3 regions of the Pseudoalteromonas maricaloris genome follow, and region 2 is predicted to be linked to each of the others. Evidence: predicted binding sites of a transcription regulator. Region 2 holds the regulator's gene; each other region holds the start of a gene.
What was found. Region 2 encodes sigma-54, which starts transcription at its own class of promoters, with help from an activator protein. Its sites were predicted from a motif close to GTTGGCACGNNNNTNGNNT; they were not measured.
Positions count from the first base shown of each region.

Region 1 (7,804 bases), 1.8 Mb from region 2:
GTTTAAGAGTGAGGTAGAGATTATGAATCCGGCATTGTGGATAAGTAAAACAGGCTTAGATGCTCAGCAAACTGATATTTCAGTTATTTCGAACAACTTGGCAAACGCCAGTACCGTCGGCTACAAAAAGAGCCGCGCGATATTCGAAGACTTACTGTATCAAAACATCAATCAGCCAGGTGGCCGCAGCTCTCAAGATACAGAACTACCATCGGGCTTAATGCTTGGTGCAGGTGCCAAAGTGGTTGCTAACCAAAAGAATTTTTCTCAAGGTAATATGTTAAGTACCGAAAACTCTTTGGATTGGATGATCCAAGGGCCGGGCTTTTTTGAGATTCAGATGCCAGATGGCACAACTGCGTATTCAAGAAACGGTCAGTTCACGACGGATGAAGAAGGACGGATAGTTACTTCAGGTGCGGGTTTTCCTGTGTTACCAGAGATGAATGTGCCCGACGATGCACAGTCAATCACTATTTCTCAAGATGGCGAAGTATCAGTGCGCGTTGCAGGGCAAGCTGAAAACGTTGTCATTGGGCAGTTGACGATCAGTGACTTTATTAATCCATCAGGTCTTGAGCCAATTGGTCAAAACCTGTACACAGAAACTGCGGTAAGTGGTGCACCTGTACAAGGTAACCCAAGCGTTGAGGGGTTAGGTAAAGTAGTTCAAGGCGCACTTGAGACGTCAAACGTTAATGTTACCGAAGAGCTTGTAAATCTAATCGAGACACAACGCGTGTACGAGATGAATTCAAAAGTGATTTCAACGGTAGATCAGATGCTGAGCTACATTAATCAACAGTTGTAATTGGGTAGGGGGTATTATGCGTGCATTATATTTAGCCATCGTAACGGTCGCTGCATTATCTGGATGTAGTACAACACAAAATAAAAATGTGGTGCGTGACGATCCGTATTATGCACCTATCTACCCCGAGGATAATCAAGCCCAAATGGTAGCAACAGGGTCATTGTTTAATACGCAGTTTTCCAATGATCTTTATGCTGACAAAAAAGCGTTAAGAGTCGGTGATATTATTACCATCGTACTCAGAGAAACGACTCAGGCGACCAAAGCTGCGAATTCTGAGCTGGATAAATCCAGTGATTCAAGCTTAGACCCTGTGATTGGTCTTGGCGGCAATGCCATCAATATTGGGAAGGAAGCGATACAGTTTGGTGCTAAATCCAGCTCTTCTTTTTCTGGTGATTCGAAATCTAATCAGTCAAATAGCTTATTCGGGAATATATCGGTCAATGTCACCCGAGTATTGCCTAACGGTAATTTAGTGATCCGCGGCGAAAAGTGGTTAACGCTCAATACTGGCGAGGAATTTATTCGCTTAGAAGGATTGGTAAGACCTCAGGATGTGACCGCAGATAACACCGTTGAGTCCAATCGAGTGGCAAATGCCAGAATTCAATATTCAGGTAAAGGCGACCAACAAGAAGTGCAAAGCGCAGGTTGGTTAACGAGTTTCTTTATGAGCGCGCTGATGCCGTTTTAAGGTGCTGAAAATGAACAATATGCTTAAGAATATTTTGCTTATCGGTGCGGCCATTACGTTGGTTGGTTTTTCTTCTTTGGCATCTGCTGAGCGAGTTAAAGATGTCAGTATGGTTGAAGGTGTTCGTTCAAACCAACTGGTTGGCTACGGCCTAGTTGTTGGCTTGCCTGGTACTGGTGAGCAAACCAGATTTACCGAGCAAAGCTTTAAAGCGATGTTGAACAGCTTTGGCATAACGATGCCCGCAAGCTTAAAGCCAAAAATTAAAAATGTTGCGGCTGTTGCGGTTCATGCTGACTTACCACCTTTTGTTAAACCCGGTCAAACCATTGACGTTACTGTGTCATCTATTGGTAGTGCAGGTAGTTTGAGAGGCGGCACGTTGCTTCAGACCTTTCTTAAAGGGGTTGATGGTAACGTATATGCAATTGCGCAAGGTAGCTTGATTGTCGGTGGTTTAGGCGCTGATGGTGCCGACGGGAGTCGAGTTGTGATCAACACCCCGACAGTAGGGCGTGTGGCAAATGGCGCGACAGTGGAGCGAGCAGTACCAAGTCCGTTTACTCAGGGGGATTACATTACCTTTAACTTGAATAGACCAGATTTTACTACCGCAAAGCGCTTGGCCGACACTATCAATGGTCTTGTTGGACCAAACAGTGCTAAACCTATGGATGCAGCTTCAGTTCGAGTGATTGCACCAAGAGATCCGTCTCAGCGCGTTGCGTATTTATCTACGCTAGAGAATCTTGAATTCAAACCAGCGGATACCGCTGCGAAGATCATCGTTAACTCGCGCACAGGTACTATCGTTATCGGCAAAAATGTCAAGTTGCAGCCTGCGGCAATTACTCATGGCGGCCTTACCGTAACGATTGCTGAGCAACAAAATGTGTCTCAACCTAATGCGCTGGCGAATGGCGAAACAACAGTGACGCAGCAAAGTATTATCGACGTAAATCAGGACGACTCTCGAGCGTTTGTGTTTGACCCAGGCGTGAGCCTTGATGATTTGGTTAGGGCAATTAACCAAGTTGGCGCAGCGCCTGGTGATTTAATGGCGATCCTTGAAGCGCTAAAAGAAGCGGGCGCAATAAATGGTCAATTAGTCGTCATTTGATGTTCTATTATTAATCAACTAGTTAGCCTCACAATTGTGAGGCTTTTTTTTGGCTCGGATTTTGCATTTCTATTTGTATAGTTATTAACGTCAAACAGTGCTGAGTGTATGAACACCGACCAATTGAAAAATCAAAGCTTTTTTGACCTAGGAAACCTTGATTCGATCCGTAAAGAGGCGCTGAAAGGTGCTGGCGATCAAGGTGCCTCAGATCAGGCATTGAAAAAGGCGGCACAACAGTTTGAGTCTATCTTTACGCAAATGTTGTTACAAAGCATGCGTAAAGCGAATGAGGCGCTAGAGGATAAAGACAGTCCATTTAACTCTAGTGGTGTCAAATTTTTTGAAGAAATGCATGATCAGCAACTTTCGATGCATTTATCTGAGCAGGGCAGCTTAGGACTTGCAGATCTGATTGTGCAGCAGTTGTCTCCTAATTCTGAAAAGTATAAGCCTGCCTCAGTAATGAGATCTGACGGCGATATTTCCTTTAAAAGACAGGCGACAGCGAGTGAGAGTGTACGTAAACCTGAACCGCAGGCTGTCAATGTTAAGGCAGATACCTCAAGCGGTGAACAAACAGGCTTTGGTTCTCCTGAGGAATTCGTCGACAAAATTTGGGAATACGCTCAAACAGCTGCGAAAAAGCTAGGCTTGAACCCTGCGGTAATGGTTGCACAAGCTGCACTGGAAACCGGTTGGGGTAAGCACATCATCAGCAAAAAAGATGGTAGTAGCAGTTTTAATCTATTCAATATCAAAGCGGATAGCCGCTGGAGTGGTGAAAGTGCCAGAAAATCGACACTTGAATTTGAGCAAGGGTTACCTGTGCAAAAGCAAGCCGATTTCCGTGCTTATAAGTCGCTAGAACAAAGCTTTGATGATTATGTCAGTTTCCTAAAAGGTAATCCGAGATACGAGCAAGCCTTAAACAAGGCTGGTGATAGTCATGCTTATTTAAGTGAGCTTCAAAATGCAGGCTACGCGACCGATCCGAATTATGCCAACAAAATTAAGTCAGTTTTAAAGCGTATTGATGTATCCGATTTCTTATCCGGTGCGCTAACAAAGGGAGTCAGATGAGATGTCATTTGATCTATTAAATATTGGTGCAGCAGGGGTTAGGGCTAACTCTGAGTTACTACAAACCACCAGTAAAAACATCGCTAACCTAAATACCAAAGGGTATATCCGTGAACGGACTGAACACGGAACAATGATAGGTGGCATGGTTGGCCGCGGTGAAACCGTGCGTTTGCTCAACCAATTTGCGCAGCAGCAATTAAATCGTGATATTTCTAATCAGTCTTACTATGAGCAGTTTGTCACTGAGGCAAGCCGCGTTGATACGTTGTTTGCACAAGACTCAAACAGTCTGAGCAAGAGTATCAACTCGATGTTTAACAATTTACAAAGCGCGATTAACTTACCTTCATCGACAACTAACCGCTCTTTATTTATGACGGGCGCTCAAGGCCTTGTTGATCAAATGGATAGACTGTCAGGTATTGTTGTTGATCAAAACAGTATTGTGAACGAGCAATTGGATATTTTCTCAGAAGAAGCCAACAATCTTGTGCAAAAAATCAGCGAATTAAATAAACAAGTAGCGAGTAAATCAGCACTCAATCTGAACAATGTCGATCACAGTGTACTTAACGAGCGAGATCAAGCTATCAAGGAGCTCGCTGAACTTGTAGATATAGAAACACTCGATGGTGAAAATGGCGAGAAGCTCGTATTTTTAGGCACTGGGGATGCACTTGTGATGCAAGGTGGAGCCTTCAATTTATTCGCGATGAAAGGCAACCCAGATCCTAACCATAAAGAACTAATCCTAGACATTAAAGATAAAAATGTTGTGCAGCTCGAGTTAGATAGTGGCAGCTTGAAAGGCAAAATCGGCGGGTTACTGGCATTTAGAGATGAAGTGTTGATCCCGGCACAAAACCAACTAGGTCAAATTGGCCTCGCATTAGCCGATGCTTTTAATCAGCAAAATAGATTGGGAATGGACTTAGATGGCAACATAGGTGGAGATATATTTAAAATACCTACCGTGGGTGGCTTTGCTTACAGCGAGAATACAGGCACCGCAGCGCTTACGGCAACCCTTGAGCCAGGGCGCGGCAATGAGTTGCCAGCTACCGATTTCCAAGTTACTTATACCAGCGCAACAACCGTTGAAATAACAGCTGTAGATGCCAAAGGCAATCCTATCGGAACTCCGACGACTGGTAATATTGCAGGTGGAGTCATCACGGGAACGGGCGATTATTTTGGCTTACAAATGAACGTAACAGGCAGTGGTGCAACAGGAGATAGATTTCTTGTGAAATTAAATCAACAGGCTGCAACTGGATTGGAGCTTGCAACTCAAAGACCAGAAGCACTCGCATTAGCGTCGCCAATTCGTACTGAAAAATCAGCAGACAATAATGGTACGGCGACCATTTCAGCTGGAGTCGTCACTGATACCGATCCTGCGACCAGTGCGTTTACTGCGGGAACGCCGCCAACGTTGAATGATGGTCCTTATACTTTGACAAAAACAGCCAACGCTAACGAATATACGTTAACCAGTAATTCAGGTACAACGCATACCTTTACGGCTCCTGCGGATGGCAAAGATATTCTTTCTGGAGTGGGAGCTGCGCCTGCACCTTTTGATAATCTTGGCTTCACTTTCGATATTGAGGGTACGCCGAATACCGGTGATAGTTTTGAGATTAGTTTTAACACTGGTGGCTTTGATGACAACCGTAATGGTGCAGCGCTCGATGGTCTGAAATCATCGGATTTAGTTAGACAAAATGTAGAGTCTACAGGTAGTACAGAAAGCCATAAAACCTTTAATGAAGCATATGCCGATATTGTCACTGGTGTAGGGGTTATCACCAATCAAGCAAAAACCAATGGCGCGGCATTTGAAGCGTTAGCCAATCAGTCAAGCGCATGGTTTGAATCTCTATCGGGCGTAAACCTAGATGAAGAGGCGGCCAACTTGTTACGTTTTCAACAGTCTTACTCGGCTTCAGCGCAAGTCATTTCAGCAGCAAGAACTGTGTTCGATACCTTATTAAGTGCAGCGAGGTAATTATGCGTTTATCTCAAAATCAAATTTTTAATTCTAATCTCAATTCTATTTTGCGTAATCAGCAAGACGTGAATAAAGCAACACAGCAGCTGAACACGCAAAAGCGGGTATTGAGTGCTTCTGATGATGCTTCAGCGACTGCAAGAGCCATGCTTTTTGATGACAGGATCCAAGCAAACGATCAGTTTACTAAGAACCTGACAATGTTGTCTTCGAGATTAGATACTCAAGAGTCAGTACTAGAAAATATTAAAACGGCCATTGATAGCGCTTACGCGAAGTCGATACAGGCAGGTAACGGTGGGTTATCTGACGTTGACCGTGAAGCGATTGCTGATGAGTTAGAGTCAATCCAAGATACTATTTTGGATTTGATGAACTCAAAAAGTGAGGATGGTAAGTTTATATTTTCCGGCTACCAAGATAATACGCAAACCTACAGCTTTGATTCTGCCACTGGAAAGTACGTATATAACGGTGACCAAGGACAGCATAAAATAAAAGTCTCTGAAGGGGTCGAGATACGTTCCAGTGATAACGGTTTTGATGTATTTGAAAGTGCAGAGAAGCGACTGAATATTACTTCAAATACAGGTGTGGTTTCTGGTGGTATCACCTCTGCATCGGTTTATGTAGATGAGCAAGCTGTGTTTGATAAGTTTCATAAAGCGAATTACAACGCGGATCCAAGTGCGCCTGCAGGTGCAAACACCTTTGACTTAGTGGTGACAGCGGGTACGCCAAATACTTACCAGCTTGAGCAGGGGGGAACGGTTATTTCAACCGGTACTGCAGAAGGCGGAACTATTAAAGTCGCTGGCATGGAGTTTGACTTCGCTGGTGCTGCGCCAGGCCAAATAAGCTTTGATTTGGAAAAGCCTCAGAAGGAAAACATTCTAAATACATTAGAATCTATGATTACGTCATTGAGAGACACCAGCATTACGGGTGATGATTACAAACAGGTACTGGCTGATGGCATTACTGGCCTAGATAATGCCAAGATTAAAATATCGCAAGGACAAGCGGGGCTTGGTGGCAGGTTAAATGCTGCAAAGCTTGTATCTGATGCAAATTCAGACTTGGACGTTGATAATAAAGCAAATAAAGCGGCTTTAATTGAAGTCGATTTTTATTCAGCGATTTCAGAGCTCACCAAGCATGAAACTGCATTACAGGCCTCTCAGGCAACATTTGGCCGCCTAACTAACCTTTCTTTATTAGACTACATTCGTTAAAAAGGTAGCCTTTAAAGGTTACCTTCTTCAAAACAGCCTAAAACACTACTATCTAATTTAATGTATTGAAAGTAATAGTACTTTCAATACATTTCTTCAGTATAAGCTCATAGCCATAACTTCCTGTCCTTTGTTCCATATAAAACAAAAAGTCTCGTTCAATCAGTTGTTTATGTTTTTTTTAAAAAAAACACTAAAGGAAAATTTTTGCCGACCGATAACTTAAATAACCAAGCCGGAGAGTGAAAAACATTCAAAGGTTGGAAAGTTTCTAAGTTTGAGAGTGAAAGACTCGATTTAAAGTGGGAGAACCATCATGGCACTTTATGTAAATACTAACGTAAGTTCATTGAACGCACAAAGACAATTAATGCAATCTGGTAACGCACTAGATACATCATTTAAGCGTCTATCTTCAGGCTTTCGTATCAACAGCGCTGCTGATGATGCTGCAGGCCTACAAATTTCTGACCGTTTGACTTCACAAATCAATGGTCTTAATCAAGGTAACCGTAACGCGAACGACGGTATCTCTCTTGCTCAAACTGCAGAAGGGGCAATGGACGAAGTAACTTCAATGTTCCAACGTATGCGTACCCTAGCTCAACAAGCTTCAAACGGTTCGAATACTGATGAAGACAGATTGGCGATTCAAGAAGAAATCCGTTCTTTAGCATCAGAAGTTAACCGTGTAGCAAAAGATACAACTTTTGGTGGACAAAATTTACTAGATGGCTCATACGAGGCTAACTTCCAAGTCGGTGCTGATGCAGTACAGACAATTGGCTTCAGCATGAAAAACGTTGGTTCGTCTGCGAATGGTTCCAACTCTTTGACA
Region 1 is NZ_CP024625.1:1,366,536-1,374,339, forward strand. Features, by position in the region: gene CTT31_RS05785 (flagellar basal body rod protein FlgF) at 1-6, shown strand, start outside; gene flgG (flagellar basal-body rod protein FlgG) at 23-811, shown strand; gene flgH (flagellar basal body L-ring protein FlgH) at 828-1,511, shown strand; gene CTT31_RS05800 (flagellar basal body P-ring protein FlgI) at 1,531-2,631, shown strand; gene flgJ (flagellar assembly peptidoglycan hydrolase FlgJ) at 2,740-3,714, shown strand; gene flgK (flagellar hook-associated protein FlgK) at 3,716-5,728, shown strand; gene flgL (flagellar hook-associated protein FlgL) at 5,731-6,966, shown strand; gene CTT31_RS05820 (flagellin N-terminal helical domain-containing protein) at 7,283-7,804, shown strand, end outside.
Region 1: flgJ (flagellar assembly peptidoglycan hydrolase FlgJ) is a predicted target of sigma-54. The motif match lies at 2,680-2,698, and genes of this name have one in related genera.

Region 2 (7,804 bases):
GCCGAGTGTTCCTTGTAGGACAATGCTTGTGTCGCACGTTCTCTATCTTGGCTATCCATCGCACCGATAACGTCTTGGTAGACGGTATCAGGCAGGCTTCTTAGGACATCACCAAGGTCATCGTCGTCCATGTCTTCTGTAGCGGCAGCAATTAGCTCCGGCTCCATCTGGGCGATGATCCCAAGTCTTACGTCCTCTGACAGTTCCTCTAAGACATCCCCTTGGATATCTGGGTCAACGAGCTGCCACAGCATAGAGCGAACTTTATGAGGGGATGATTCTAAAAGCAGTGCTGTATCACAAGGAGCTGTTTCTGCGAGCATACGCCTAACTTGAACAAACTGACCACTGTTTAAGGCTTTAGTTACCTTTTGGAGTTGTTCCAGTGTGTAGTCTTGTTCAAATACTTCAGGCATAGGCATCCTTTTTGATAATAGTGTTGGCTAACGTGATTAAGTTAACCCTATTCATTTATTTTATCGCAGAAATCAATTTCTTAATTTGAATTTTATTCGTGTTGTTTCTGCTGGTGGGTTGTTATCGTTAATACACGTTAAAGGTGTACGCAACGATAAAGTAGGATTTTCTCGGCAACTCGCTTTACTGCACGAGAGAAACCTAAATTGGTATTACAGTGTAACTCAGTTTATTGGGAACTACCAAGGTTTACGCTTAATTATGAGAGACTTATTATACCAATTCGATTAATTAAGTGATCTATTTTTAAGCGAGAAAACCTTGTCGATAACACGGCGAAAATTTTGCTATTTAGTTGTTCTAAATGAGAAATTTTTAACACAGTTAGCGTCAGGTTTGCTCCTTCAAATTGAGTAAGTATTAAGACTAATTGGTATTAGACCAGTCTGGTTACGGAGGGGGAGATTAGCAGGGACTAAATGAATCAGACCTTAGTGCTATTTTGGTGCTAGTAGCCCAAGTTACTCGGATTCATTAAATTTATTTTCTATTAGTCCGCCAATGGCGTCTAGTGCATACTGAGCATCAGGACCTTCACAAACCACTCGGACTTCTTTCCCTTGGCTGCTTTCAAGTAACAACAGCGCTAGTACGCTGTCAGCAGCTGCACTTTTGTCTCCTTGATATAAGGTCACTTCGGCATCAAATTGGGTTGCTAATTGTGCAAGAACCGTCGCTGCTCTAGCGTGCAGACCAAGCTTGTTCTGGATTAAAAACGTATCTTCTAACATTTAACCCTCTTGCTCACGGTGGCGAATTTTGACGTTGGGATGGGTTTTAGCAAAACGCTCACCAATGGTTTGCGCTAAATATACCGAGCGATGTTGCCCACCTGTACATCCTATTGCAATCGTTAGATAACTGCGATTGTTACGCTCTAAGTGTGGTAACCAAGTTTGTACAAAGGTTTGGATCTGCCAAGTAAACTTTTGCACGATGCTGTGACTCGACAAATAGTCTTTGACTGGCTGATCTAGGCCAGTTAGCGGCTTAAGCTCAGGCTCCCAATGTGGGTTGGGCAAAAAGCGCGCATCAAAAACGTAATCCGCTTGTTTTGGGATACCGTGTTTAAAGCCGAAAGATTCAAAGGTAATAATGAGTTGTTTGTCTTTTTTACCTAAGATTTTTTCGCGGATATCTTCTGCAAGTTGATGAACGCTCAGGCCTGTAGTATCAATGAGAAAATCGGCGCGAGTGATCAATACGTCTAACAATTCCCGTTCTTTCTTTATTGCAACATCTAGTGGAAGATTATGCAGTGAAAGAGGGTGCAAACGGCGTGTTTCTGAGAAGCGTTTTATCAGGGTTTGATCGTCACTGTCTAAATAAAACAGGGTAGGTTTGGCAAAGCCTGGTAAGTATTCAAGAATGTCATTAAACTCGTCCTGTTCTTTAGGTAAGTTTCTGACATCAATACTGACTGCTATTTTATTATAATTGTCCGAAACGCTGCGGACTAAAGACGGCAGCAAATTGACCGGAATGTTATCTACACAATAGTAGCCTAAGTCTTCCAATACTCGAAGCGCTACAGATTTACCAGAGCCTGAGCGGCCACTGATAATGATAAGCTCGAGTCCTTTTTCTTCATCACTCATCAAGTTCACCTTGGATCACTGCATATAACTCATCGTCACTTTTTGCTTGTCTAAGCATTTTGCAAAAAGACTTGTCTTTGAGTGTATCAGCAATCGCCGCTAAGGTCTTCAGGTGCTGTTGATTATCACCTTCGGGTACGATGAACGCGACAAAAATATCGACAGGCTGCTTATCTATGGCTTCAAACTGGATCCCTTGCTCGCTGACAAGCACCATTGCAAGGATTTTATCCAAACCTTCAAGTCGACCATGGGGAATGGCAATGCCTTTACCGATCCCTGTGCTGCCTAATTTCTCTCGCGCCATTAAAGCGTCCAAGATAGCATGCTGACTGGTATTTGGAATTTGGCTATGAGCCAGTTCGCTGATGTATTCTAAAATACGTTTTTTGCTATTAAAAAGGACCGCAGCTTTACTGCAGTCCTTGTTCACTAATTCACTTAATTTCATCTTAGTGTCGAGTGAGCTTCTCTTTGTGTTTAATAACTTGACGATCTAGCTTGTCGATAAGGCCATCAATTGCGGCATACATATCTTGATGCTCTGTTGATGCAAATAGCTCGCCGCCGTTTACGTGTAATGTTGCTTCTGCTTTTTGTACTAGTTTCTCGACATCAAGGATCACATGCACGTTATTGATATGATCAAAGTGCCTTTCTAGCTTCGCAAACTTGTTGGTGACATAGTCTCTTAATGAGTCAGTAATTTCTACATGGCGACCAGTTAGATTTAGTTGCATAAGCATTTTTCCTTCTTGGGTTTTACGTCTTATATCAAGCTTTTACGCTGATTTGACGGTGGAATGGCTAGGGATTCACGATATTTTGCAATCGTGCGTCTCGCTACCTTAATTCCTTGCTCAGCTAAAATATCTGCAATTTTGCTGTCACTCAATGGCTTAGCGGTATTTTCTGCAGCTATCAGCTTTTTGATAAGTGCTCTAATTGCTGTAGAGGAGCACTCACCTCCATTTTCTGTACTTACATGGCTAGAGAAGAAATACTTCAGCTCAAATATTCCCCGAGGTGTATGCATGTATTTTTGTGTTGTCACACGGGAAATTGTGGACTCATGCATCTCAACCATTTCAGCAACATCATTTAGCACCATAGGGCGCATTGCTTCGGGGCCATGTTCAAAGAATGCCTGTTGTTGTTGCACAATGCAATTGGTAACTTTTAATAATGTATCATTTCGGCTTTCTAAGCTTTTAATAAACCACTTTGCTTCTTGTAAATGTGAGCGAATAAACTGACTATCCGTACTGGATTTCGCTGTTCTAGACATCGCAGCGTAATGGTCGTTTACTCTTATTTTAGGCATAGCATCAGGATTTAGCTCTACGACCCAACGACCTTTTACTTTTTTCACCGATACGTCAGGGATCACATATTCAGGCTCTTCATGAATAATGCTTGCCGCTGGTTTTGGGTTAAGGCTATGAATTAACGTCATGACCTCTTTGAGATCGGCTTCTTTAAGGCGCGTTTTCTTTGCCAAAGTTCGATAGTCACGGCTGGCAAGCAAGTCGATATGCTCTGTCAGAATCATTTTTGTTTCGGCAATCCATGGCGTATCCGGAGCGAACTGATTTAGCTGAATACACAAGCATTCTTGTAAACTACGCGCTGCGATACCGACAGGATCGAAAAGTTGAATACGTTTGAGCACGGCTTCGACTTCATCCAGCTCAATAGGCTCTTCGCTACTCTCGTCATTAATGCTTTCTAAAATGTCTTCGCAAGACAGTGTTAAAATGCCTGACAGGTCGACCGCTTCAATAATCGCAATCGCAATCGCTCTATCTGTTGGACTAAATGGTGTCAGCTCAAGTTGCCACATGAGATAGTCGTGGAGAGATTCAGAGGTTTCCCCTTGATAAACATTATCGTCATCAGGAAGTGGGCCTGAACTTGCAGCGGGTGCTGCGCTCATATATTCATCCCAAGTGACATCCATGGCAAGGTCATCACTGACAGTGTCTTTGCTCATGGCGGTATCTGAGTCTATTTCATAGTCACTAACCTGCGCTTCATCGCTTGAATCTTGATTGTCGTCAGCACTACTTTTTTCTTGGCTGTGTTGGTCAGCGTTTTCGCCGTCAGTATTATCACCTTCTTCCACTTCCAACAATGGATTGCTGTCTAATGCTTCTTGTATTTCTTGTTGCAGATCCAATGTACTAAGCTGCAGCAAGCGAATGGCTTGTTGCAGTTGTGGAGTCATTGTAAGTTGCTGCCCCATGCGCAGCTGTAATGATTGCCTCATGTATCTCTAACAATCCTTTTTAACAGTTATTAATACTACGTCTTAACTATAGCTTGAATTGTTCGCCTAGGTAGACATCTCTTACGGTTTGATCTGCCAAAACATGTTCTGGCGTGCCTGCAGCGATTAACTCACCATGTGAAACGATGTAGGCTTTTTCACATACGTCCAGTGTTTCTCTAACGTTATGATCGGTGATTAGCACACCGATACCGCGGTTTTTTAGGTGCTCTATGATTGTCTTTATATCTAACACCGAAATAGGATCAACACCAGCAAAAGGTTCATCTAACAGGATAAACTTAGGATTAGCGGCTAAAGCGCGAGCAATCTCTACGCGTCTTCTTTCGCCTCCCGATAATGCCATGCCCTGTGAGTCACGGATGTGTTGAATATTAAACTCATCCAGTAACTCATTGAGTTCAGCTTCTCTCTCAACTTTAGATAAGTCTTTTCGAGTTTCTAAAATCGCCATCAAATTTTGATAGACCGTGAGTTTTCTAAAGATTGAAGACTCTTGCGGTAGATAGCCAATACCAAGTCGCGCGCGGCTGTGCATCGGTAGCAAAGTGATATCTTCATCATCAATCTGAATAAAACCTTTGTCGCTTGGTACTAACCCTACAATCATGTAGAACGTAGTGGTTTTACCTGCACCATTTGGTCCTAATAAGCCTACAATGCTGCCAGCCTTAACACTTAAGCCAACATTTTTGACGACTTCACGACCTTTATAACTCTTTGCTAGACCAGTTGCTTTGAGCTCGCTCATTAATTGTTACCTTCTTCCTGCGCTTTTTTATCTTTTGCGTTTTTTTTGTCATCAACAGGAACAAGGATGGTTCTTACCCGAGAATCTTCTTGGTCTGAGCGCTCAGCACTGATCAATTGCTTTTCAATGTCATAGGTGATGACTTGCGCATTGATTTTTTGCCCAGTTTGATTGATTTCCGCATCGCCAGAAATGACTAAGGTGCCTTTCGCAACGTCGTAACGAATTTCGTTTGCTTTGGCTTCTAGCAAATTACCATCAGGTTGACGTTCGCTGAAAATAGCTGGGCTGCCAGTTGCAACAAGCAGTTGCTTGTTAGTACCAAGCTCCGCGCGGCGGTGGACTTCTAGGCGATCGGCATTTATTTTTCTGTTGCCATGAATAATAACAACATTCTGTTCAAAAATACCGATGTTGCTTTGCAGTTGAGCTTGCTGACGGCCAGCATCAATAATGACTTCATTTTGTTCTGCAGCATTTGCTAAAGTAGAACTTGCAAGCAAGCCGATGAAAACTAGTTTGTTAATGATTTTACTGGTCATAATAAATTGTCTTTGTGTGGTTGATGAGTTCGATCACTTGCTTTTGTAGATCCGCATGCAGCCCTTTACCCGTGATCCTAAGACTAGGACCGGTGATAACGACAGGGTGTTCCGATTTCATCAATTTTTGCTTAATTTCAACTCTTACATTATCGGCATTGATATTGGTGATCATGGCGTTAGGCGTTAAATTCTTTGCCAGTACATTGCCTTCTAATATCAAGGTATTGTTTTCGTACAGTGTTGCTTCTAATGCACTTATTTGCCAATTCTGCTCACCGTTATATAAGGTGAAAATAGGCTTTTCAAAGTGACTAAAGCCAAGATCTTGATACAACTCCATCTTATCAGCAGTTACCTGATAGTTTAATAAGCCATTTTCACTATAGGTCGTTTGCTGAAGCGTGGTTGCAACATAATCGGGCTTAGCTAACGGTTCATCTTCTTTTGCTGAGTCCGCCTCTGATGGATTAAACATGGGCGACCACATCCATACCATTAAAGAAGCGAAAACAATGAGTAAGATGACACGTAATACGGTCATGTACTTGATCCTTTGGAAGTCAATAAGTGATTTTGGCTGAGCATTAGAAGATCAGTCAACTCTCTCACGGCACCAAAACCACCAGGCATCAAGGTCGTGTAATGGGCGATATGTTTAACAAGAGGATGTGCATCATTGACGGCAACGGCAAAACCGACTCGCTCCATTACGGGTAGATCTGGGCCATCATCACCAATATACGCAATTTCGTCATCACTAAGGTTGAGCTTAGTCTTCAGTTCATCATATGCCACTAACTTGTTTTCTTGGCCTTGGTAAATATAAGTTACATTTAAACTAGTCATGCGTTGCTGAACTATTTGTGAATGCCTACCTGTGATAACGGCGACTTCGATACCACTATCAATCAAGGCCTTAATACCAAACCCATCTTTGGTATTAAATGCTTTCAGTTCTTCTCCATTATTACCAAGGTATATACGTCCATCTGAGAATACGCCATCAATATCGCAAATCAATAATTTGATTTGTTTTGCTTTTTCCCAAGCTTCAGGTGAAATCGTCTGATATAAATCTTCAAATTGCATTACAGCACCCCCGCTCTAAGTAAATCTTGCGTATTCAAGGCGCCAACCGGTATGTTGTTTTCGTTTACCACAATCAAGCCATTAATTCGTTTGGTTTCCATGATATTGAGTACCTCAGCTGCGAGCATATCGGCGCGTGCCGTCGTACTTTTAGCCGTCATTACTTGCGTGATTGGGGTGGTATGAATATCGACCTTTTGTTCGATAATACGCCGCAAGTCACCATCGGTAAAAATACCTTGTAATTGCGAGCTTTCATCTACGATTGCCGTCATACCTAAACTTTTAGCTGACATTTCAAATAAAGCTTCTTTAACTGTGCAATGACTATTGACCATAGGGATTGCATCCCCTTGATGCATGACATCAGCAACGGTTAGTAGTAGACGCCTTCCTAAACTACCGCCAGGATGAGAAAGCGCAAAATCATCAGCCGTAAAGCCTCTGGCTTCAAGTAGCGCAACCGCGAGCGCATCACCCATCACTAGTGTAGCTGTGGTGCTAGCCGTGGGTGCAAGTCCTAATGGGCAGGCTTCTTTTGATACTTTAACACAAAGGTGAACCGTCGCATTACGAGCCATTGTAGAGCTCGGGTTGCCTGTCATGGAAATAACGGGGGCTCCTAAACGCTTTATCACAGGCAGGATTGAGATCACCTCTTGGGTTTCCCCTGAGTTGGAGATCATCAAAACCACATCATCTTTGGTGATCATACCCAAGTCGCCGTGACTTGCTTCACCTGGATGAACAAAAAATGCGGGGCTGCCAGTACTTGCGAGTGTCGCTGCGATTTTGTTACCAATGTGGCCTGATTTACCCATGCCAATCACGATGATGCGACCTTGGCAGCCAAACATAATTTCACAGGCTTTTACAAATTGTTGATCAACAAACTGTTGCACTTCTTCTATTGCTGCAAGTTCGGTAGCAAAAACTTGATTTGCAGAATCAATAAATGGGTTCGTTGTCACAAGGCTTCCTTAAATGATGTAGTAAATATAACCGACGAAGCTAGCGACAAGTATGCCACCTTCCAAGCGGTTGATGCGGCGCT
Region 2 is NZ_CP024625.1:3,677,597-3,685,400, reverse strand. Features, by position in the region: gene mgtE (magnesium transporter) at 1-416, opposite strand, end outside; gene CTT31_RS16390 (HPr family phosphocarrier protein) at 939-1,208, opposite strand; gene rapZ (RNase adapter RapZ) at 1,209-2,075, opposite strand; gene ptsN (PTS IIA-like nitrogen regulatory protein PtsN) at 2,068-2,526, opposite strand; gene hpf (ribosome hibernation promoting factor) at 2,528-2,815, opposite strand; gene CTT31_RS16370 (RNA polymerase factor sigma-54) at 2,845-4,344, opposite strand; gene lptB (LPS export ABC transporter ATP-binding protein) at 4,391-5,116, opposite strand; gene lptA (lipopolysaccharide transport periplasmic protein LptA) at 5,116-5,658, opposite strand; gene lptC (LPS export ABC transporter periplasmic protein LptC) at 5,648-6,202, opposite strand; gene kdsC (3-deoxy-manno-octulosonate-8-phosphatase KdsC) at 6,199-6,750, opposite strand; gene CTT31_RS16345 (KpsF/GutQ family sugar-phosphate isomerase) at 6,750-7,721, opposite strand; gene CTT31_RS16340 (calcium/sodium antiporter) at 7,731-7,804, opposite strand, start outside.

Region 3 (7,804 bases), on a different replicon from region 2:
GGTGGTAGACGATAATCAAATCAACCGGATTGTGGCAAAAGGCATTTTGGAAGGACAAGGGGCTAAGGTGAGTTTTGCCGTTGATGGTCAAGATGCTGTGAATAAACTGCTTTCATTTGAGCATCAAGAGGTAGATTTTGATGCTATCTTTATGGACTGTAATATGCCAGGAATGGATGGGTATCAGGCCACAAGAGCGATCCGTCAAGGTCAAGGTGGTGATAAGTATAAAGATGCGATCATTATTGCGATGACTGCCAGCGCCCTTGCGGGTGAAAAAGAACGTTGTCTCAATGCAGGAATGGATGAGTTTGTGACGAAACCTGTGGTCGTTGAACAGTTATTTGACGTGCTAGATGCGCTAGGTGTGCATGCTAAGGATGATGACTCTTTGCTCACTCAATCGTTTGAAAGCGTGGCAGAAGAGCAAACGGGCATGCCGATAAACGAAGCTGACGTGCTTGAGCGCCTCTCTGGGGACGAAGAATTACTTAAAAAGGTGTACACCTTATTCTTGAACGACTCTGAAAATCAAATGCAACAGCTTAGATTGAGTATCAAAAATAGTAATTGCGACGCATCGGCAAAATACAGCCATGCACTTAAAGGTCAAGCTGGTGATTTAGCCGCAGAAGCACTCTTTGATCTGCTTGATAAAATAGAGACTTATGCGCGTGAACACCAAGCTGGGCAGTGTAAATCACACTTGGAACAAGCGCAAAGTGAATACGAAAAAGTCGTCGTATTTGCGAAAAAACGTGTGAGTGAGCTAGAGCTTATGGGTAGCAGTAGTGAATAGTTATTCGCATGGTAACGTTAATAATGGTGAGGTTATTCACCATTATTAACTTCTAGGCCAGTCATAATCCATTTGGGTTGCGGTTTTTCTTGCAACAGATTGCCCAAAGCGTTTTTTCACCAGCTCTAAACTCATATCGATACCTGCCGAAATACCCGCTGAGCTAGTAAAATTCTGATCCATCATAAATCTTACATCCTCAACGACTTCTAAAGAGGGATATTGCTCTCTCAAATCGTCGATATCCTGCCAGTGGGTGGTGACTCGCTTGCCATCAATAAGGCCTGCTTCGGCATATAAAAACACACCTGTACAAACAGATGCGCACTGAGAGGTATGATTCGCTGTTTCTGCAAGCCAATTAAGTACGTTGTGATCTCCGCAAATTTGGTGATGAAGTCCGCCGACTACGATGAGCAAATCAAACTTTGGATGCGAGTAAATACTGTAATGGGGGTTTACACTCATGCCGCCACGCGAGGTAACAGGAACATGACTTGGCGCGACAAGGCTGACGTTAATCGGCGTTTCGATAAATCGCTTTGCGGTGTTGAATACCTCAAACGGACCACAAAAATCTAAACATTCCGCACCGTCATAGATAAAAATACCAACTTCCATCATTTTTTCTCACAGATCAGTTTTTTACTAACTTGGCTGATTTTAGTTAAATTTTCAAGGTAAATTGTAACAACCCATGAAAAAACTCTACTCACTGTCGTTTTAGTGTCTTTAAGCTACTATGAACTCTAGCTTTTCTGCTCCATCGCAGAGAACCTTGTTTCTCCCGCAAAGCGATTGCACTTTTAGAGGCGATCCGTAATATCTTACCCACGATAACAACAAGCGATGAAACAAAATGTTCAAACCTTCCATCACATTATTAAGTGCAGCCGTATGTTTAGCCCTTGCGGGTTGTGCGGGCACTGCAGACCAAAGCCAAGAACCAGTAAAATCACTGCAAAGTAAGCAATATGATAACGTGCTTTTACAGGAGTTTTCAGGTCCTTATCAAGGCGTTCCTCATTTTGACAAAATGAAGCTTGAAGATTTAGAAACTGCGCTTGAAATTGGTATGGCTGATAATTTGAAAGAAATTGAAGCAATAGCCAATAATCCAGCTAAGCCAACTTTTGAGAACACCATTGTTGCACTAGAAAGAGCGGGGGCCGCTTTGGATCGCGTTTTTACCTACTATGGTCTTTGGAGTGCAAACATTTCAAGCCCAGAGTTTAGAGAAATCCAATCGCGAGTTGTGCCTAAGTTTTCAGAGTTCAGCTCTAAAATTACCCAAAACCAAGCGCTTTTTGAACGCGTAAAAGCAGTATATGAAGGCGCTGAATATAAAAAGTTAACTGCTGAAGAGCAGCGTATCACTTGGATGCGTTATAACGGCTTTGCTCGCAATGGTGCGACGCTAAAAGGTGAAGAAGCTAAGCGTTACGCAGACATCAATCTTGAGCTATCAAAGCTACATACTAAGTTTGCAAATAACGTCCTTGCAGATGAAGAAAACTACGTGGTTTACCTCACTAAAGCGCAGTTGTCAGGTTTGCCCGAGTCGTTTGTTGCATCGGCAGCGGCTGCTGCAAAAGCACGCGGCAAGGCGGATATGTATGCGATTACAAACTCTCGCTCTTCAATGGATCCATTTTTAACCTACTCAACAGAGCGTGAGTTACGCGAGAAAGTATGGAACAACTATTATAACCGAGGCAACAACGGTGGTGAGTACGACAACAAAGCGATTATCTCTGACATCTTAACGCTTAGACATGAGCGCGTTAACTTACTGGGTTACGATAATTACGCGCAGTGGCGTCTTGAAGACCGCATGGCGAAAAAGCCTGAAAACGCGATGGCGCTGATGAAAAAAGTGTGGCCAGCAGCAATTGCCCGCGTGAAAGAAGAAGTTGCTGACATGCAAGCGATCGCCGACAAAGAAGGCGCCGATATCACCATCAAGCCATGGGATTACCGTTTCTACGCCGAGAAGGTTCGCCAAGCTAAATATCAATTGGATTCAAACGAAGTGAAAGCCTATTTACAGCTAGATAATCTGCGCGAAGCAATGTTCTATGTTGCAGGCCGTTTGTTTAACTTTGAGTTCACCGAAGTGCCTAAGGGCTCAGTACCAGTGTTCCACCCTGACGTTCGTGTATGGGAAGTAACAGACAAAACCACCGGTGATAATATCGGCCTTTGGTATTTAGACCCGTTCGCACGTAAAGGTAAACGCTCTGGTGCGTGGGCCATATCATATCGTAGCCATACAACATTTGATGGTAAAACAAATGTGCTTAGCTCAAACAACTCCAACTTTGTGAAAGCACCTGAAGGTGAAGCGACCTTAATTTCTTGGTCAGATGCAGAAACCTATTTCCATGAGTTTGGTCACGCGCTGCATGCGCTTTCATCAAACGTGAAGTACCCAAGTTCAAACTCTGGTGTGCGCGACTACACTGAGTTCCAATCTCAGCTATTGGAGCGTTGGTTGGCAACGGACGAAGTGATCAATCGTTACTTAGTTCACTATAAAACAGGCAAACCTATGCCTAAAGCGCTAATCGAGAAAATCAAGAAGTCAGCAACCTTTAACCAAGGTTTCGCGACGACTGAATACCTTGGATCGGCTATCATGGATATGCTTTTCCATACCACAGATCCTGACAAGATTGGCGACCCTGTTGCATTCGAAAAGTCTCAGTTAGGTGCGCTTGGCATGCCGGACGAGGTAGTGATGCGCCATCGTACAACTCACTTTGGTCACGTATTCTCAGGTGAAGGTTATTCAGCGGGTTACTACGGTTACCTGTGGGCTGAGGTATTAACTTCTGATGCAGCAGAAGCGTTTGCTGAAGCGCCAGGTGGCTTCTACGACAAAGACGTTGCACAGCGTTTAGTGGATTACCTATTCTCAGTTCGCAACTCAATGGATCCAGCAGAAGCGTATCGCAAGTTTAGAGGCCGTGACGCTGAAGTTGAGGCGCTAATGCGTGATAGAGGCTTTCCGGTAGAGAAGTAAAAAGTTTACTCTGCTATTTGGATAATAAAAAACCCCTGAACCAAGGGGTTTTTTATTAAGCTTTAGCTTTTGGATTTCGTGCCGTCACCAAATAGGGATTTAAGGCCGTCGGCAAATTGCTTTATTTGCGCTTTCATCGAGCGCTTTACACTAACTTCAATGCTACCCAAAATCATTCTGCCGTGAATATAAATGCGTGGACGCTGTTTCACCTGCCCTGCAGATGCAAGCGTATTTCTTGTGTTTTCTACTGAACCCATAATATTACGAATATCGGTGACGACATCGACTGTGTCTGGTACAAAGATTTCGTCACTGCCTAAAATGCAATCTATATAAATATGTACTTCAGGGTGACTAAAAATTGCGTTACTAAAATCTAGTTCCAAGCTGCCAAGGTAGTTTTTTAGGTGGATCTCTTTAGGTACGACCCACTCGCCACTGCGATGGTTGGAACTAAGTATAGAGGTAACGCTTATCGCCTCAGCACCATCTACGCTTGAGGTAAATTTTGGACCCAAACGAGCGGCTTTTTCGCTGTGATATCTTGCATCCGACTTGAGCGGTAAATCAGCACTAAGTGCTGCAATTTGTTCTTGTTCGTTCAGGTCGTATGCTTTATCCAATCGTCTCTCGAATGCATCAGCCGAAAGCTCACCGTGGCTGTAATTTAGAATTAACTGGTCAATCACCTCTTCCCTGACGGATTCGAGAGGCCTATCTTTTAATGGCACAGACATATGGTTGGTTCCGTTCTCTTGATTTGTGGTTAGAGTAGCAACAACCAAGCCAACATTAAATTATTTATAAAACAAGTGGTTAGTGTTTTTTAATATCAACTTACTCTATTTATTTACTAATATTTAGTTGTACAAAATAGTATTTGGTCAAAATTACCACTATTAGATTGCAGGTAACGCAGTAGCGCAGGTGTAGTTTGATATTGTTAGTCACTTTGCTATGGTAGTAGGTGTTCGCAAAACAACCAAAGGAGATTAGTTATGGCGAAGAAAGGCGATGTTAAAGCGCTTAAAAAAGAGCTGAAAGCGCGTAAAGCAAAGATTGAAAAGCATGAAGCGAAAATCAAAAAGCTGAAAAAAGCGATTAAAAAGGCTTAAAAGCCATTAGCCCTAACGCAAAGGGATAAGTAAGCGAGCGGTAAATATACCGCTCTTTTTGCGAGTCAGATTAAATCGAAAGATGGCTATATAGCAACCAAGTTCCCACACAGATTAAGATCACCCCACCAAAGATTTCAGCTCGACTACCAAGAAACTTTCCTGCCGAATGCCCAATCATCACGCCAATTGTTACCATCATGGTGGTGGCAAGGCCAATGAGCGCAGCGGCGAGCCATATATTCACATCAACAAATGCGAGACTGACACCGACAGCCATCGCATCAATGCTAGTGCCAAACGCTGTGATAATGGTTTTTAACCAAGGCTGCTTTGCGTGTTGCGTTGGTGCATCATCGTCACCCTTAAGGCTCTCATAAATTATATGAGCGCCAAGTCCTAACAATAAGATAAACGCAATCCAATGATCCCAAGCCTCGACATAGCCAGCTGCAGATTGTCCTATTAACCAGCCAATTAGCGGTGTACTGGCTTCAATAATCCCAAAAATAAGGCCGATTTTTATGGCTTCGGTAAGCCGAGGTGATTTTAGGCTGGCGCCTTTACCGATTGCCGCGGCAAACGCATCGGTAGACATGGCGTATGCTAACAGTAGCAGGGTGACGAAATTCATTTACATTGCTCCGGTCGGGCGATTTGAGTCCACGATACATCCACACGCCCGACCACAGGCATGGATATATCGATGGTCTCGCCAACCGAGAGGTGTCCGCACCATGGCATTTTGGCCAATTATGTTGATACGAACTCTTCCGAGCATTGGAAGCAGGCTACTCCCCAACGAGTTGCGATAATATCAAGAATTGCAGTGGATGCAAAACCAAAATTGAGCAGCTCCTGACGGTGATAATTCTCGTTACCTTTATGACGGGGCAAAGCAGTCTATTTCGGTTGTGATAAGCTGCTCCTTTGCATCACCGAGTATAAGTACCTCGCCATTAGGGTTCACAAGAAGGCTTTGGCCGATAAATTGAATTCCCGTGCCATTGCTGTGGTCCATTCCTAGGCGATTGGCTGAAATAATATGGACTTTATACTTCTTGGCTTGTTTTATTATGGTATCAAGGCTGTCTTCGCCACAATAATTTGAAGGGTTCACAATGAGCTGTACGCCCTGCTCGGTGAGTTGCATCAGCCCCTCTTCAAACCAGATGTCGTAACATAATAAAATACCCACTTTAATACCCATTACTTCGTGCACTTTGAATGCATTACCTGATTGAAAAAAGCGCTTATCGGGCGGTGCTAAAAAAACCTTACGATGTACGCCAACAATCCCTTCTGGACCCACTATAGCCGCACTATTAAAGTGCTCACAGCCTGCCTTCTCAATGATGCCAGCGATGATAGTACCGTGTTGTTGTTGTGCGATAGATTGAAGCAGGCTGATAGTCGTGCTGTCGGATAACTCCTCTGCCATTTCCTCCATATGAGTATGGCAAAGAAAGAGGCTACCTGAAGTACATAATTCGGGTAAGACGATGAGATCAAAGTCAGCCTTTGATAAGGTTTTTTCTATGGTTGTCCAGTTGCATTGAGGGTCGCCATAGTTGACTGCAAATTGATAAAACCCCACTTTCATCGTTCACCTACGTAATATTGGGCCAAGCAAACTGCCTAAAGGTCAGATTGAATCTAGCACCAATCTCTTTAGGTGCAGGAGGTACGGCATGTTGGAACTGCGTTTGAAAGCCATTTCCCATGATGAATAACGAACCGTCTTCTAGCTGCTGTTCAAATTGCTCATCGGGATTTTCTTGATGACGAACTTGAAACAAGCGCTCGGCACCTAAGCTCAGAGAAGCGATAACATTAGTTGGCCCAAATGCGGACAGATCACTGTGAAAGTCCATATACTCCTCACCATCTGGATAAAAAATACAGACACAGACGCTAAATTCGATACCTATTTGAGTCTGTAATCGCTGCTGTATTGATGCAATCAAATCAGGCCAAGTTTGGCGTCTACCATGATAGCTAGGAAATACCGCTGGATCTTCGAGCCTTGGCTCTACAAACATCATTTTCCAGGGTCTAATCTCTGTATTTTCACCGTTAGGCAAGGTGATGATTTCAGGCTGAGATAAATCACAGTGCTTGATTAACCACTGATACAGTGAGTGGCTTTCTGCCTTGGTAAGAAACGCTGGAATATACTCTGCCTCGGCGTTATCGATAAGTGGAAGTTTCATGACTAATTCCTTGTTGTTGCTATTTTTCTTTAACAAAAAGAACAGCACTAAAGCAAGACACTAAAGCAGCTCCCTTTTCCTACTTCAGAGGTTGCGCTGATCCGCCCTTTGTGGCGATGGATAATTTGTTGGCTGAGTGCAAGTCCAATTCCTGAGCCATGAGGTTTTGTGGTAAAAAATGGTACGAATATTTTATCAAGTGCGCTGGGTTCTATTCCTTCCCCGTTATCAGCGACGTTGATCTCACATTTGCCGTAGCGATTAATCGTTGCTGATACAGTCACTACTTTTTCTTGGTTGTTATGTTTCATGGCATCTTTGGCGTTATTTAGTAGATTGAGCAGCACTTGTTCTATCATCTTTCTATCAACATTAATGCTCAGCGCAGCGGGCGTCACGTCAAAGTGTAGAGTGATATTGGCGTCCCTAAAGTCGCGTTTTATCAGCGGTGTAATGTCGTCAAATAAAGTCTGTACCGCAAGCGGTTGGAGGTCAAGTTCAGGAATATGCGTGAGCTTTCTGTAGTTATCAATAAAGCCAAGTAAAGACTGGCTTCTAATACCAATTGCTTGCAGGCTTTGTAGGTAGTCTTCAACGAGCTCTTGGTCTGTCACCGCTTCAGCTAGCTGATTATTGGTGATATTAACTA
Region 3 is NZ_CP024626.1:913,200-921,003, forward strand. Features, by position in the region: gene CTT31_RS21775 (ATP-binding protein) at 1-799, shown strand, start outside; gene CTT31_RS21780 (DJ-1/PfpI family protein) at 845-1,420, opposite strand; gene CTT31_RS21785 (M3 family metallopeptidase) at 1,659-3,824, shown strand; gene CTT31_RS21790 (cell wall-active antibiotics response protein) at 3,887-4,564, opposite strand; gene CTT31_RS21795 (manganese efflux pump MntP) at 5,013-5,576, opposite strand; yybP-ykoY riboswitch at 5,584-5,754, opposite strand; gene CTT31_RS21800 (nitrilase-related carbon-nitrogen hydrolase) at 5,826-6,545, opposite strand; gene CTT31_RS21805 (alpha-ketoglutarate-dependent dioxygenase AlkB) at 6,553-7,155, opposite strand; gene CTT31_RS21810 (sensor histidine kinase) at 7,203-7,804, opposite strand, start outside.
Region 3: CTT31_RS21795 (manganese efflux pump MntP) is a predicted target of sigma-54. The motif match lies at 5,644-5,662, and genes of this name have one in related genera.